DNA from 2 places in the Gallaecimonas zhanjiangensis genome. Region 1 is predicted to be linked to the other one. Evidence: predicted binding sites of a transcription regulator. Region 1 holds the regulator's gene; the other holds the start of a gene.
The links. Region 1 encodes ArgR, which controls arginine synthesis, uptake and breakdown. Its sites were predicted from a motif close to ANTGAATAAAAATACANT; they were not measured.
Positions count from the first base shown of each region.

Region 2: the regulator ArgR is predicted to act here: its motif matches at 3,288-3,305, upstream of argC (N-acetyl-gamma-glutamyl-phosphate reductase).

Region 1 is NZ_CM172603.1:3,675,811-3,681,579, reverse strand. It holds gene acnB (bifunctional aconitate hydratase 2/2-methylisocitrate dehydratase) at 1-1,150, shown strand, start outside; gene AC22G1_RS17435 (PepSY-associated transmembrane domain-containing protein) at 1,308-1,610, shown strand; gene AC22G1_RS17430 (YacL family protein) at 1,643-1,996, shown strand; gene AC22G1_RS17425 (P-II family nitrogen regulator) at 2,133-2,471, shown strand; gene amtB (ammonium transporter AmtB) at 2,511-3,764, shown strand; gene argR (transcriptional regulator ArgR) at 3,809-4,267, opposite strand; gene AC22G1_RS17410 (transporter substrate-binding domain-containing protein) at 4,337-5,155, shown strand; gene mdh (malate dehydrogenase) at 5,278-5,769, shown strand, end outside.
Region 2 is NZ_CM172603.1:358,770-364,538, forward strand. It holds gene ppc (phosphoenolpyruvate carboxylase) at 1-374, opposite strand, end outside; gene AC22G1_RS01690 (2-hydroxyacid dehydrogenase) at 387-1,304, opposite strand; gene AC22G1_RS01695 (TerC family protein) at 1,301-2,050, opposite strand; gene argE (acetylornithine deacetylase) at 2,090-3,232, opposite strand; gene argC (N-acetyl-gamma-glutamyl-phosphate reductase) at 3,467-4,483, shown strand; gene argB (acetylglutamate kinase) at 4,480-5,229, shown strand; gene AC22G1_RS01715 (ornithine carbamoyltransferase) at 5,237-5,769, shown strand, end outside.

The sequences.
Region 1 (5,769 bases):
GAACCGCATGCTGCTGCCCGACACCGTCGGCACCGGCGGTGACTCCCACACCCGTTTCCCCATCGGCATTTCCTTCCCGGCCGGCTCTGGCCTGGTGGCCTTTGCCGCGGCTACCGGCGTTATGCCCCTGGATATGCCCGAGTCTGTGCTGGTGCGCTTCAAAGGCGAAATGCAGCCCGGCATCACCCTGCGTGACCTGGTCCATGCCATCCCTTACGCCGCCATCCAGAAAGGCCTGCTGACCGTTGAGAAGCAAGGCAAGAAAAACGCCTTCTCCGGCCGCGTTCTGGAGATCGAAGGTCTGCCGACTCTGAAGGTTGAACAAGCCTTCGAACTGGCTGATGCCACCGCCGAGCGTTCCGCTGCTGGCTGTACCATCAAGCTGGATAAAGAGCCGATCATCGAGTACCTGAACTCCAACATCATCATGCTCAAGTGGATGATCAGCGAAGGTTACGGCGACCGCCGCACCATCGAGCGCCGCATCACCGCCATGGAAGAGTGGATCGCCAACCCTGAGCTGATGGAAGCCGATGCCGACGCCGAATACGCCGAGATCATCGAAATCGATCTGGCCGACATCAAAGAGCCTATCCTCTGCGCGCCGAACGACCCGGACGATGCCCGTCTGTTGTCTACCGTTGCCGGTGAGAGCATCGACGAGGTGTTCATCGGTTCCTGTATGACCAACATCGGCCACTTCCGCGCCGCCGGTAAACTGCTGAACAACTTCAGCGGCCAGCTGGAAACTCGCCTGTGGATCGCGCCGCCCACTAAAATGGACCGCGACCAGCTGACCGAAGAAGGCTACTACAGTATCTTCGGCCGCTCCGGTGCCCGCATCGAGATCCCCGGTTGCTCCCTGTGTATGGGTAACCAGGCCCGGGTAGGCGACAACACCACTGTGGTGTCCACCTCTACCCGGAACTTCCCGAACCGTCTGGGTAAAGGGGCCAACGTGTTCCTGGCCTCTGCCGAGCTGGCTGCTGTTGCCGCCATCCTGGGTAAACTGCCGACGCCGGCCGAGTACCTGCAGTATGCCCGTGAGCTGGACGCCACCGCGGCTGACACTTACCGCTACCTGAACTTCGACCAGCTGCCGCAGTACACCAAGAAGGCTGACGAAGTGATCATCCAAGCCGCTGTCTAAGCGCCGATGATGATAAAAAGCCCCGCTCAAGCGGGGCTTTTTTTATGGCCAGGCGCCACTGTTTGCTTAACGGAAACGGGCCGTTTCAGGAGCCGGGCGGGACTTTTATAGGGAAATACGATAAAATGCGCAGCGTTAGTAAGAAAAAGGAGATTGAATGAAGCTGTACAAAAGCTTACCCGCCCTCTTTATTTTGGCCTCGGCCAGCCTCTTTGCCCGCGAGATGCAACCGGAAGATGTACTCGACGTTATGGCGAGCGGCACCATCAAACCCTTCGATGAATTGCACGACAACCTGCTGGCCGCCTTTCCCGGTGCCCGCATCAAAGCGGCAGAATTGCTGCAGGTAGAAGATGACTACCATTATCGGCTGCATATTCGCGACCATGCCGAGCAGACCCATCAAGTACTGATGGACGCCGCCAGCGGCATTATTCTTGGCGCCTGCCAGAGCGCCTAATACAATGTGCCTCCTTTATTCGGGGAGCCGCCATGGAATACCAGTTCAGACTCAACCCTTTTGATGGCCGCCATCAAATTCAAATGGAATACGGCTTCGAGGCCATGGGCCGCTTTATTGAAGACGAGCTGGGTACCGACAAAAGCAAGATCAGCGCTCTTATCGCCCGCCTTCAGCAAGGCCGGGATCTGCGTTTTGAAGGGCATGAGTGGGCGTTGGTTGTCGAGCAGGGCGAGCTGAGCGTGCTGCATCACCGCCTGGACCACAACGAAGTGGACCTAGACCCCGACCTGACCCTGGATGACGCCGATGCCAGCAGCCATTGTGGCCTCGAAGATGGCCTACTGTTGTTACAGGCTTGGTTGGATTTTGTTGCACCACTTTAGTGCATTAGCGTTCCCTGCTGGTGCGTTAATTTCCTCCCTCACCGTACGTTTTTTCCTAATTAATTGATCTTGAATCGCTTTTCCTGTTGGCACGGGCTTTGAAATAGTCCAGCAAAGTCAACAAGGAGGAAAGGCGATGAAAAAGGTCACCGCCATTATCAAGCCCTTCAAACTCGATGACGTCCGTGAAGCCCTGACTGAAGCCGGGGTTCATGGTCTCACCGTGAGCGAAGTGCGCGGCTTCGGCCGCCAACGCGGCCATACCGAGCTGTACCGGGGTGCCGAATACCGTATTGATTTCCTGCCTAAGGTGCAGTTGGACATCCTAGTGACGGCCAGTCAGGTCGATCTGGTGATTGATGCCATCCTCAAGGCGGCCCAAACCGGCAAGGTGGGCGACGGTAAGATCTGGGTGCAAGACCTGGAAACCGTGGTTCGTATCCGCACAGAAGAGCGTGACGAAGACGCCATCTAAGCTCGTCCCCCAAACGAGAATAATTTTTAGGAGAGGATAATGGATCAACCATCAGTACAAATAGCCTACGCGCTCGACACCTTTTACCTGTTGGTATCGGGCGCTTTCGTGATGTGGATGGCAGCCGGTTTCGCCATGCTCGAAGCGGGGCTGGTGCGCGCCAAAAATACCACCGAGATCCTGACCAAAAACGCCGTGCTGTTTGCTGTTGCCTGCGTGATGTACATGATCTGCGGTTACAACATCATGTATCCGGGCGAAGCGGTTAACAGCTTCTGGCCTGGTATCAGCTTCCTTATCGGTGGCGACCACAGTGCGGAGCTGGTACTCAAGGGCGGCGACGATGCCCCGGTTTACTCCCACATGGCCGACTTCTTCTTCCAGGTGGTGTTTGTGGCTACCGCCATGTCGGTGGTGTCCGGCGCCGTGGCCGAACGGATGAAGCTGTGGGTGTTCCTGGCTTTTTCCGTGGTGCTGACCGGCTTTATCTACCCCATTGAAGGTTTCTGGAAATGGGGCGGCGGCTTCCTCGATGCCATGGGCTTTGCCGACTTCGCCGGTTCCGGCGTGGTGCACTTGACCGGCGCTTCTGCGGCCCTGGCTGGTGTGCTGCTGCTGGGTGCCCGCAAAGGCAAATACGGCAAGAACGGCGAGATCAACGCCATTCCCGGTTCCAACCTGCCGCTGGCCACCCTGGGTATGTTTATCCTATGGCTGGGCTGGTTCGGCTTTAACGGTGGCTCGGAGCTGAAAGTCTCCAACATCGAAGAAGCCAACGCCGTGGCCAAGGTATTCGTGAACACCAACATGGCGGCTGCCGGTGGCCTTCTGGCCGCGCTTATCACTGCCAAGCTGCTGTTCGGTAAAGCGGATCTGACCATGGCCATCAACGGCGCCCTGGCCGGCCTGGTTGCCATTACTGCCGAGCCTCTGGCCCCGAGCCCGCTGCTGGCCACCATTATCGGTGTGATTGGCGGTGTGCTGGTGGTGTTCTCTGTTATCGGCCTGGACAAGCTGCGCGTCGACGACCCGGTGGGTGCAATCTCCGTGCACGGTACCGTGGGTATTTGGGGTGTGCTGGCGGTGCCGCTGAGCAACGCCGAAGCCACCTTCAAGGTGCAGCTGATCGGTGCGGTGAGCATCTTCCTGTGGGTATTCGTCACGTCCTTTATCGTCTGGTTCGTCCTCAAGAAAATCATTGGCCTGCGGGTCAGCGAAGAGGAAGAATACGAGGGTGTGGATATGGCCGAATGCGGTATGGAAGCCTACCCCGAGTTCAAGATCAGTAAATAAGCAAAAAGGGCGCCTGAGCGCCCTTTCCTTACGACCTGTCAGGGTTACCTGAACAGGTCGTTGATCATTTTCAGGGTATCCCGAATGTGGCTGATACGGGTGGGGATCACCATGATGGTGTCATCACCCGCTATGGTGCCCATGATGCCGTCGGCCTTGGTAAATGAATCCAACAACCTGGCTATCAGCTGGGCCGAGCCGGGGCTGGTTTGGATGACGATCATCGACTCGTTGTGGTCGATGTCGACAACCAGGTTTTTCAGCTGGCTGCTGGCGGTGGGGACCCCCAATTCGGCGGGCAGGCAATAGACCATTTCCTGGCGGGCATTGCGGGTACGCACTGCGCCGAATTTGGTCAACATGCGGGATACTTTGGATTGGCTGATGTTGTCGAATCCCTGGGCTTGCAAAGCAGAGACTATCTCGCTTTGAGAGCCGCAACGTTCTTCCTTGAGAAGTTGTTTAAAGGATTTGACCAGCGCTTCTTGGTTGCTTTGTGTCATTGTCTTGTCTGCATAATCATGCACAAACGACATGGTAGCATGGGACGCCTGCTTTGGCAGCTTGCATCCATGGGCGTTCGCTGTCAGTCTTGGTGGCAATATTTAGGTAGGGAGCGGTTGTTTAAGGTGATGTGCAAGGCGGTTTGGCTTGGCCTGTTGTACTGCTGCACCTGGGGCCTGGCCGCAGCCGATGAGGTTTCCGGCGCTGGCAGACCACTGGTATTCGGTACCGAGGCAACCTATCCACCCTTCGAATACAGGGACGATGCCGGCCAGTTGGTAGGTATCGATATTGATGTTGCTCATGCCGTATGTGAGTTGCTACAGCGTCCCTGCATCATTATTGAGCACCCCTTCGACAGCCTCCTGGACGAGCTGGAAGATGGTGAACTGGACGCGGTGATCGCCGCCCTGGATATCTCCTCCCGCTACGACAACAGCATCCGTTTTTCAGACCCTTACTACCGCAACAGCGCTGTGTACGTGACCCTGAAAGACGCAACAGATCGTTACGCCAAGTCGGGGTATATCGGGGTGCAAAATGGCTCCAGCCATCAGCAGTACCTGATTGACCAACGCCAGTGGCAGCTGACCAGTTATGACGATCTTAATGGCGCGCTGACCGAGCTGAGGGCAGGGCGGATCTCGGCTATTTTTGTTGATGCCGCTGTTGCCAATGCCTGGCTTTCTGACCCTGCAAACAAAGACTTACGTTTAATGGGTAGCCCTATCCGTGACCTCCGCTACTTCGGCAGGGGCATGGGTATTGCGCTTTCGCGGGGCGAGCGCAGCGATGCCTTGCTCGATGCCATCAACAAGGCCCTTGCCAAGTTGCGCGAAGATAAATCCCTCGATCACATTCTTTCCCATTACCTGCAAGTTCACTGACGTTTACCGCTCCAGACCTCATCGGCACCATAACCGCTGGCTTGGCATAATTGTTTTTTAACCCTTGTTGAGCTAAGGTGCTGCCCACACCTGAACAGGTCAGACACAAGGGAGATAATGCGATGAAAGTAGCCGTACTTGGCGCCGCCGGTGGTATCGGTCAGGCCCTGTCTTTGCTGCTCAAGACCCAACTGCCCGCCGGTTCCGAACTGGCACTGTACGACGTAGCCCCGGTTGTTCCCGGTGTTGCCGTTGATCTGAGCCACATTCCGACCGCCGTTAAGGTCGAAGGCTTTGGGCAGGAAAAACTGGCCGACGCCCTGACTGGCGCCGATGTCGTTCTGATCCCCGCCGGCGTACCTCGTAAGCCTGGCATGGACCGCTCCGATCTTTTCAACGTTAACGCCGGCATCGTTCGCGCTCTGGTAGAATCCATTGCCGACAATTGCCCTAAAGCGTTGGTTGGTATCATCACCAACCCGGTTAACACCACCGTTGCCATCGCTGCCGAAGTGCTCAAAGCCAAAGGCGTTTACGATGCCAAGCGCCTGTTCGGTGTGACTACCTTGGACGTTATCCGCGCCGAGACCTTTATCGGTGAAAAACTGGGTAAA
Region 2 (5,769 bases), 1.0 Mb from region 1:
TCCATCTCCTTGAGCACCTGGGGCAGTTTGGCTTTTTGCTCGGCATTAAGGCCGGCCAGCAGTTCGTCGAGGCGGCGGCCGACGCTGTCCATGTTGTTGGTGACGCTAAAATGCTGCTCGGCGATGTTGGCCAAATTCAAAAACTGGTTAAAGGCCCGGGCCACTGGCACCAGCTCGTCGTCGGGCAGGCTGGTGAGGGTTTCCAGCAGCTCGTCGCGCCGGGCGCGGTCGCCAAAGCGGGCAGCCTTGGCCAACTGGCGAATGGCCTCGATGCGATCGAGATAAGCCTCGCCCTGATCGTGGGCGATGGTCTGGCCCAGCATGTCGCCGAGCATGTGAACTTGTCGTTTCAGGGCGCCGTATTGGTCAGCCATGAGAATCCTCCTTCAATAACCGAGGGTCGTATTGACGACATGGTTAAGCGCCGTGCCTTGGCGCATTGCAAGATAGTTTTGATAGACCACCCTGGCCAAATCGTTACCGCTTGTGATGCTGGCGTTGTGGGGAGTGACTGTTATGGTTGGATGCCGCCAGAACGGGTGCTGGCGGGGTAGGGGTTCTTGGATAAACACATCGAGGCAGGCGCCGCGCAGCTGGCCGCCGTCAAGGGCTGCCAGCAGGGCCTGCTCGTCAAGCTGGGCGCCGCGCCCAACATGAATAAGATAAGGGGCGCTATTGAGCCGGGCAAAAAAGGCGCCGTTCATCAGCCCCTGGGTTTGGGGCGTTAGCGGCAGCAGGCACACCAGATAGTCGAGCCCGGCAAGAAAATCGCCAAGGGCTGCCTCGCCGCTAAAGCAGTCGATGCCCGGCAGCTGCCGGGGGCTGCGGCTCCAGCCTTTGACGCTAAAGCCAAGGCCGGCAAGCTGGCCCGCCACATAGCCGCCCAATTGCCCAAGGCCCATCACCCCAACGCAGCCGCCCCGGCGATAATGGCGCTGCTGCCAATCTTGGTTGGCTTGGTCGCTGGCCATGGCCTGCCACTGGCGCTGCTCGGCAAGGATGGCCAGCAGCACGTAATCACGCATATCGGTTTTGAGGTTGGGGCTGATGGTGCGACAGAGCGTCACCCCGGAAGGCATCTCGGCGGCCAGGCCGTCGACCCCGGCGCCCAGGCTTTGCACCACTTTGAGATTGGGAAACTGCGCCAAGGCGCCGGCTGGCGGCTGCCAGGCAACAGCAAACGCTACGGTCTGGGGAGCGGGGCAATCGGGCCACAGCTGAATATCCAACTGCTCATCCAGCGCCTTTAGTCGCTTGGCCAAACCCTCGCCGCCGCGCCCCGGCAGCACCAGTGCCAGGCTCATGCGCCGTCACCGGGTTGGCGTTTACGCAGCTGCACCACCTTGCGGCGGCCCTTGCGGGCGCGAATATTGAGCACTTCCACCCCCAGCGAGAAGGCCATGGCGAAGTACACGTAGCCTTTGGGGATGTCCAGGCCAAAGCCTTCGCCGGTGAGGGTAAAGCCCACCAGAATCAAAAACGACAGGGCCAGCATCTTGATGGTGGGGTGGCGGTCGACAAAATCGCCGATGGCCTTGGCTGCCAGCATCATAACCACTACCGACAGCACGATGGCGATGATCATCACCTCAATATGGTTGGCAAGGCCGACGGCGGTGATCACCGAGTCTAGGGAGAAGACGATATCGATAATGGCAATTTGCACCAGGGTGGCGGCAAAGGCGGCAGACTTGGGGGCTTCGTGGCTCTCTTGCTCGCCCTCCAGGCTGTTGTGGATCTCATGGGTGCTTTTCCAGATAAGGAATAGCCCGCCGAGAATAAGGATGCTGTCGCGACCGGTCACCGCGAAATCGCCAATTTCAAACCAGGGGCTGGTCAGCCCCATCACCCAGGACAGGCTCAGCAGCAACAGGATGCGGGTCAGCATGGCCAATCCCAGGCCAAGCAGGCGCCCCTTTTGCCGTTGCTGCTCGGGCAGCCTGCCTACCAGCACCGAGATAAAAATGATGTTGTCGATGCCAAGGACGATCTCAAGCAGGGTTAGGGTCGCCAAGGCGGCCCAGGCGCTGGGATCGGTTAACCATTCCATGATGTAAACCTGTTGTTAAAAGACAACGCTTCCCCGATGTTACGTGAGACACAGCCGCTTGACCATGCCTTGCACCAGTTCCATGGCCGGGCCTATCTGATCCATGGCCATAAACTCGTCGGGCTGATGGGCCTGGCGGATGGAACCCGGGCCCAGCACCAGCACCTCGCTGCCCAGGCTGGCAAAGAAGGGGGCTTCGGTGGCGTAGTTGGCGGTTTCCACCGGTTGGCCCAGCAGCCGGCTGACTTCGTCTTTCCAGGGCCCATCCGGGCTGACAAAGGCCGGGCAGGGCTCGTGCAGGTGCTGCCACTGCAAGGCGCCGGGATGTGCTTTTTCTACATTTGACAGCTTTTCTTTCAAAAGCCCTTCTAATTCGGGAATGCTCATGCCCGGCAGCGGGCGCATGTCGATATGCAGCTCGCAGCAGCCGCAGATGCGGTTGGCGTTGTCGCCGCCGTGAATGTGGCCGAGGTTCAGGGTCGGGTAGGGCACCGCGAAGTGATGGTCGCAGTAGCGCTCGGCCAACTCCTGTTTGAGCACAATCAAATCGCCCAGCACGCCGTGCATCAGCTCCATGGCGTTAAGGCCGGCGCCGGGGTCTGATGAATGGCCACTCTTGCCGGTAATGCGGATACCGGCGCTGATATGGCCCTTATGGCGGCCGATGGGTTTGAGCTCGGTTGGCTCCCCCACCAGGGTCAGGGCCGGGCTGAACGGGGCAGCCTCGGCCAGGCGGCGGGCCCCTTCCATAGAGGTTTCTTCATCGGCGGTGGCGGCGATACGCAGCGGCGCCTTGAGTTGGCTTAAATCCATGCCCTCCAGGGCCGCCAGCACCAGGGCGAAAAAGCCCTTCATGTCGGTGGCACCCAGGCCAAACCATTTGCCGTCGGCTTCGGTCATTGCCAGTGGATTTTTATTCCATCGGCCCTCGTCGAAGGGCACGGTGTCGGCATGGCCTGCCAGCAGCAGGCCGCCAGGGCCACTGCCCAGCTCGGCCCACAGGTTCAACTTGTTGTGGCCCACCGGCTGCAAGGTCACCTTAAAGCCCAGAGTCTCGCACCACTGGGCCAATTGCTCGATCACCGCCTTGTTGCCGGTATCCAGCGCCGGATCGGTGGCCGACACCGAAGGCAGGGTCAGCAACCGGTTAAACATCTGCGCCAGAGAGGGTAATTTCTGCATGAATAAATTCCCGGTGGTGTTGCATTAAAATTTAGGTTTGGGTAGTCTATCGAGCATTGAATTAAAATCCACCATCCAGGGATAAAAATGTTTCAACCGATGCGACGATACAACTGCGTATTCCATTGAATCCGGGACCGCTTTTTTAAAGCCTGCCCGGGAGCAGGCGCGTTGCATCAGGCTTCACTACTGCTCATCTAGACTTGGTGTCATTGATTCTTGAGAGCTGTTGCCATGTTGAAAACCCTTATTATTGGTGGCGCCGGTTACACAGGCCAGGAACTGTGCAAACTGGTTACCTCCCATCCCCAGCTGAAACTCGGACATGTCTTTGCCTCCGCCGGCTCCAAAAATGCCGGTGAGCCGCTGCCTTTGGGCATCAAGGGCGTGATTGAAGACGGCAACCTCGAAGCCATCCTGGCCGCCGCCAAAGACGCCCAGGTGATCCTGCTGGCCACCCCCCATGAAGCCTCTGCTGAGCTGGTGCCGGATTTGGTCAGGCACAGCGACGCGCTGATTGTGGACTTGTCCGGCGGCTTTCGCCTGGACGCCTCAGCTTATCCCAAATGGTACGGCTTCGAGCACCCCTCAAAGGATCTGCTGGCCGGCGCCGTTTACGGCCTGGTGGGCTGGAACGATGACGCCATCAAAAAAAGCCGCCTGATTGCCGCCCCTGGCTGTTACCCCACCGCCAGCCTGCTGGCCCTCAAACCGCTGATGAAAGCGGGCCTTATTGATGGCCTGCCCATTATCAATGCGGTCAGCGGTGTATCCGGTGCCGGTAAATCCAATAAGCCCCACACCCAGTTTTGTGAGGTGAGCCTCAGCGCCTACGGGGTGCTGGGCCATCGCCATCAGCCGGAAATTGCCCAGCACCTGGGCTGCGACCTCATTTTTACCCCGCACCTGGGCGCCTTTGACCGCGGCATCCTGGCCACCATCACCGTGCCGGTGAAGGCCGGTACCACCCAGGGCCAGTTGGACGCGCTCTACAACGACTGTTACGGCAATCATCCGTCGGTACAGCTGACCGGCAATCTTCGGGAAAAATCCCCGGCCATCAAGAACGTGGCCTATACCCCTTATGCACAAATCGGCTGGGCGGTGGACGAGACCCGCAACTTGGTGGTGCTGTCGTCTGCCATCGACAACCTGCTCAAAGGCGCGGCAAGCCAGGCAGTTGAGTGCATAAATACGCACTTCGGATTCAAGCTCCGGCCGCTGCCGGGCTACGGTTGGGAGGCCCTATGAAGCCGCTGGTAGTGAAAATCGGTGGCGCCGTACTGGACGCTGGCCAAGCCCTGGAAAGCCTGCTCAGTGCCTTGGTGGCCATCAAAGACCGCCCGGTAGTGCTGGTGCACGGCGGTGGTGACCGGGTTGACCAGGTGCTGAAACAAGCCGGTATCGAGCCCCGTAAGTTCAACGGCAAGCGCATTACCGATGCCGCCAGCCTGCCACTGGTGGTGGGCACCCTGGCCGGTGAAATCAACAAAACCCTGGCCGCCAAGATGCGTGCCTTAGGCGGTGAACCTGTTGGCCTGTCCCTGGCCGACGGCATCGCCTTTGCCGAACCGGCCGGGCAAGAGTGGGGCGCCGTGGGCGTACTCACCGAAGGTTCCGACACCCTGCTGTCGTTGTTGCTGCAAGGCGGGTTCATCCCGGTGGTGAGCTCCATTGCGGCCAGCAAAGGCGGGGATCTTTTGAATATCAATGCTGATGAAGCGGCGGCCAAGGTGGCCGAACTTCTGGATGCCGAGTTGGTGCTGCTCAGTGACGTACCCGGCGTGCTTGATGGCAACAAACAGCTGATCCCGTCGTTGACGGCGGCTGATATTGCTGCCCTCAAGGCCGACGGGGTGATCAACGGCGGCATGGTGGTGAAGGTGGACGCGGCGCTGTTTGCCGCCGGGAAACTGGGCCGGGCGGTACGCCTTGCCTCCTGGCGTGACCCCCAGTCCATCAGCAACGCCGCCCTTGGCACCCAGATCGCACCCTGAGGACGACATGAAACACTTATTGACAGACTTTGACTGGACCGAAGGCGAACTGAAGGCGCTTTTACAAAAGGCAGCGACCGTAAAGGCCAAGCCAGCCGACTACGCCCAGGCCCTGGCCGGCAAGTCGGTGGCAATGATTTTTGAAAAGCCCTCCCTGCGCACCCGGGTCACCTTCGAGCTGGGCGCCCAGCAGTTGGGCGCTTTTGTGGTCTATCTTGACCAGAACCATGGCGCCCTGGGTAAGCGTGAGCCGGTGGGGGATTTTGCCCAGAACCTGTCGTGCTGGGTGGACTGCATCGTGGCCCGTACCTTCAGCCAGACCACCATTGATGAGCTGGCGGACAAAGGATCGGTGTCGGTGATCAATGCCCTGTCTGACCGTTACCATCCCTGCCAGGCCCTGGCCGACATGCTGAGCCTGTACGAGGTGTTCGGCAAGCTCGAAGGGGTGAAGCTGGCTTATGTGGGGGACGGTAATAATGTCACTCAATCGCTGATGATACTGTCCAAGCTGTTGGGCGTAGAGATGGTGATTATCAC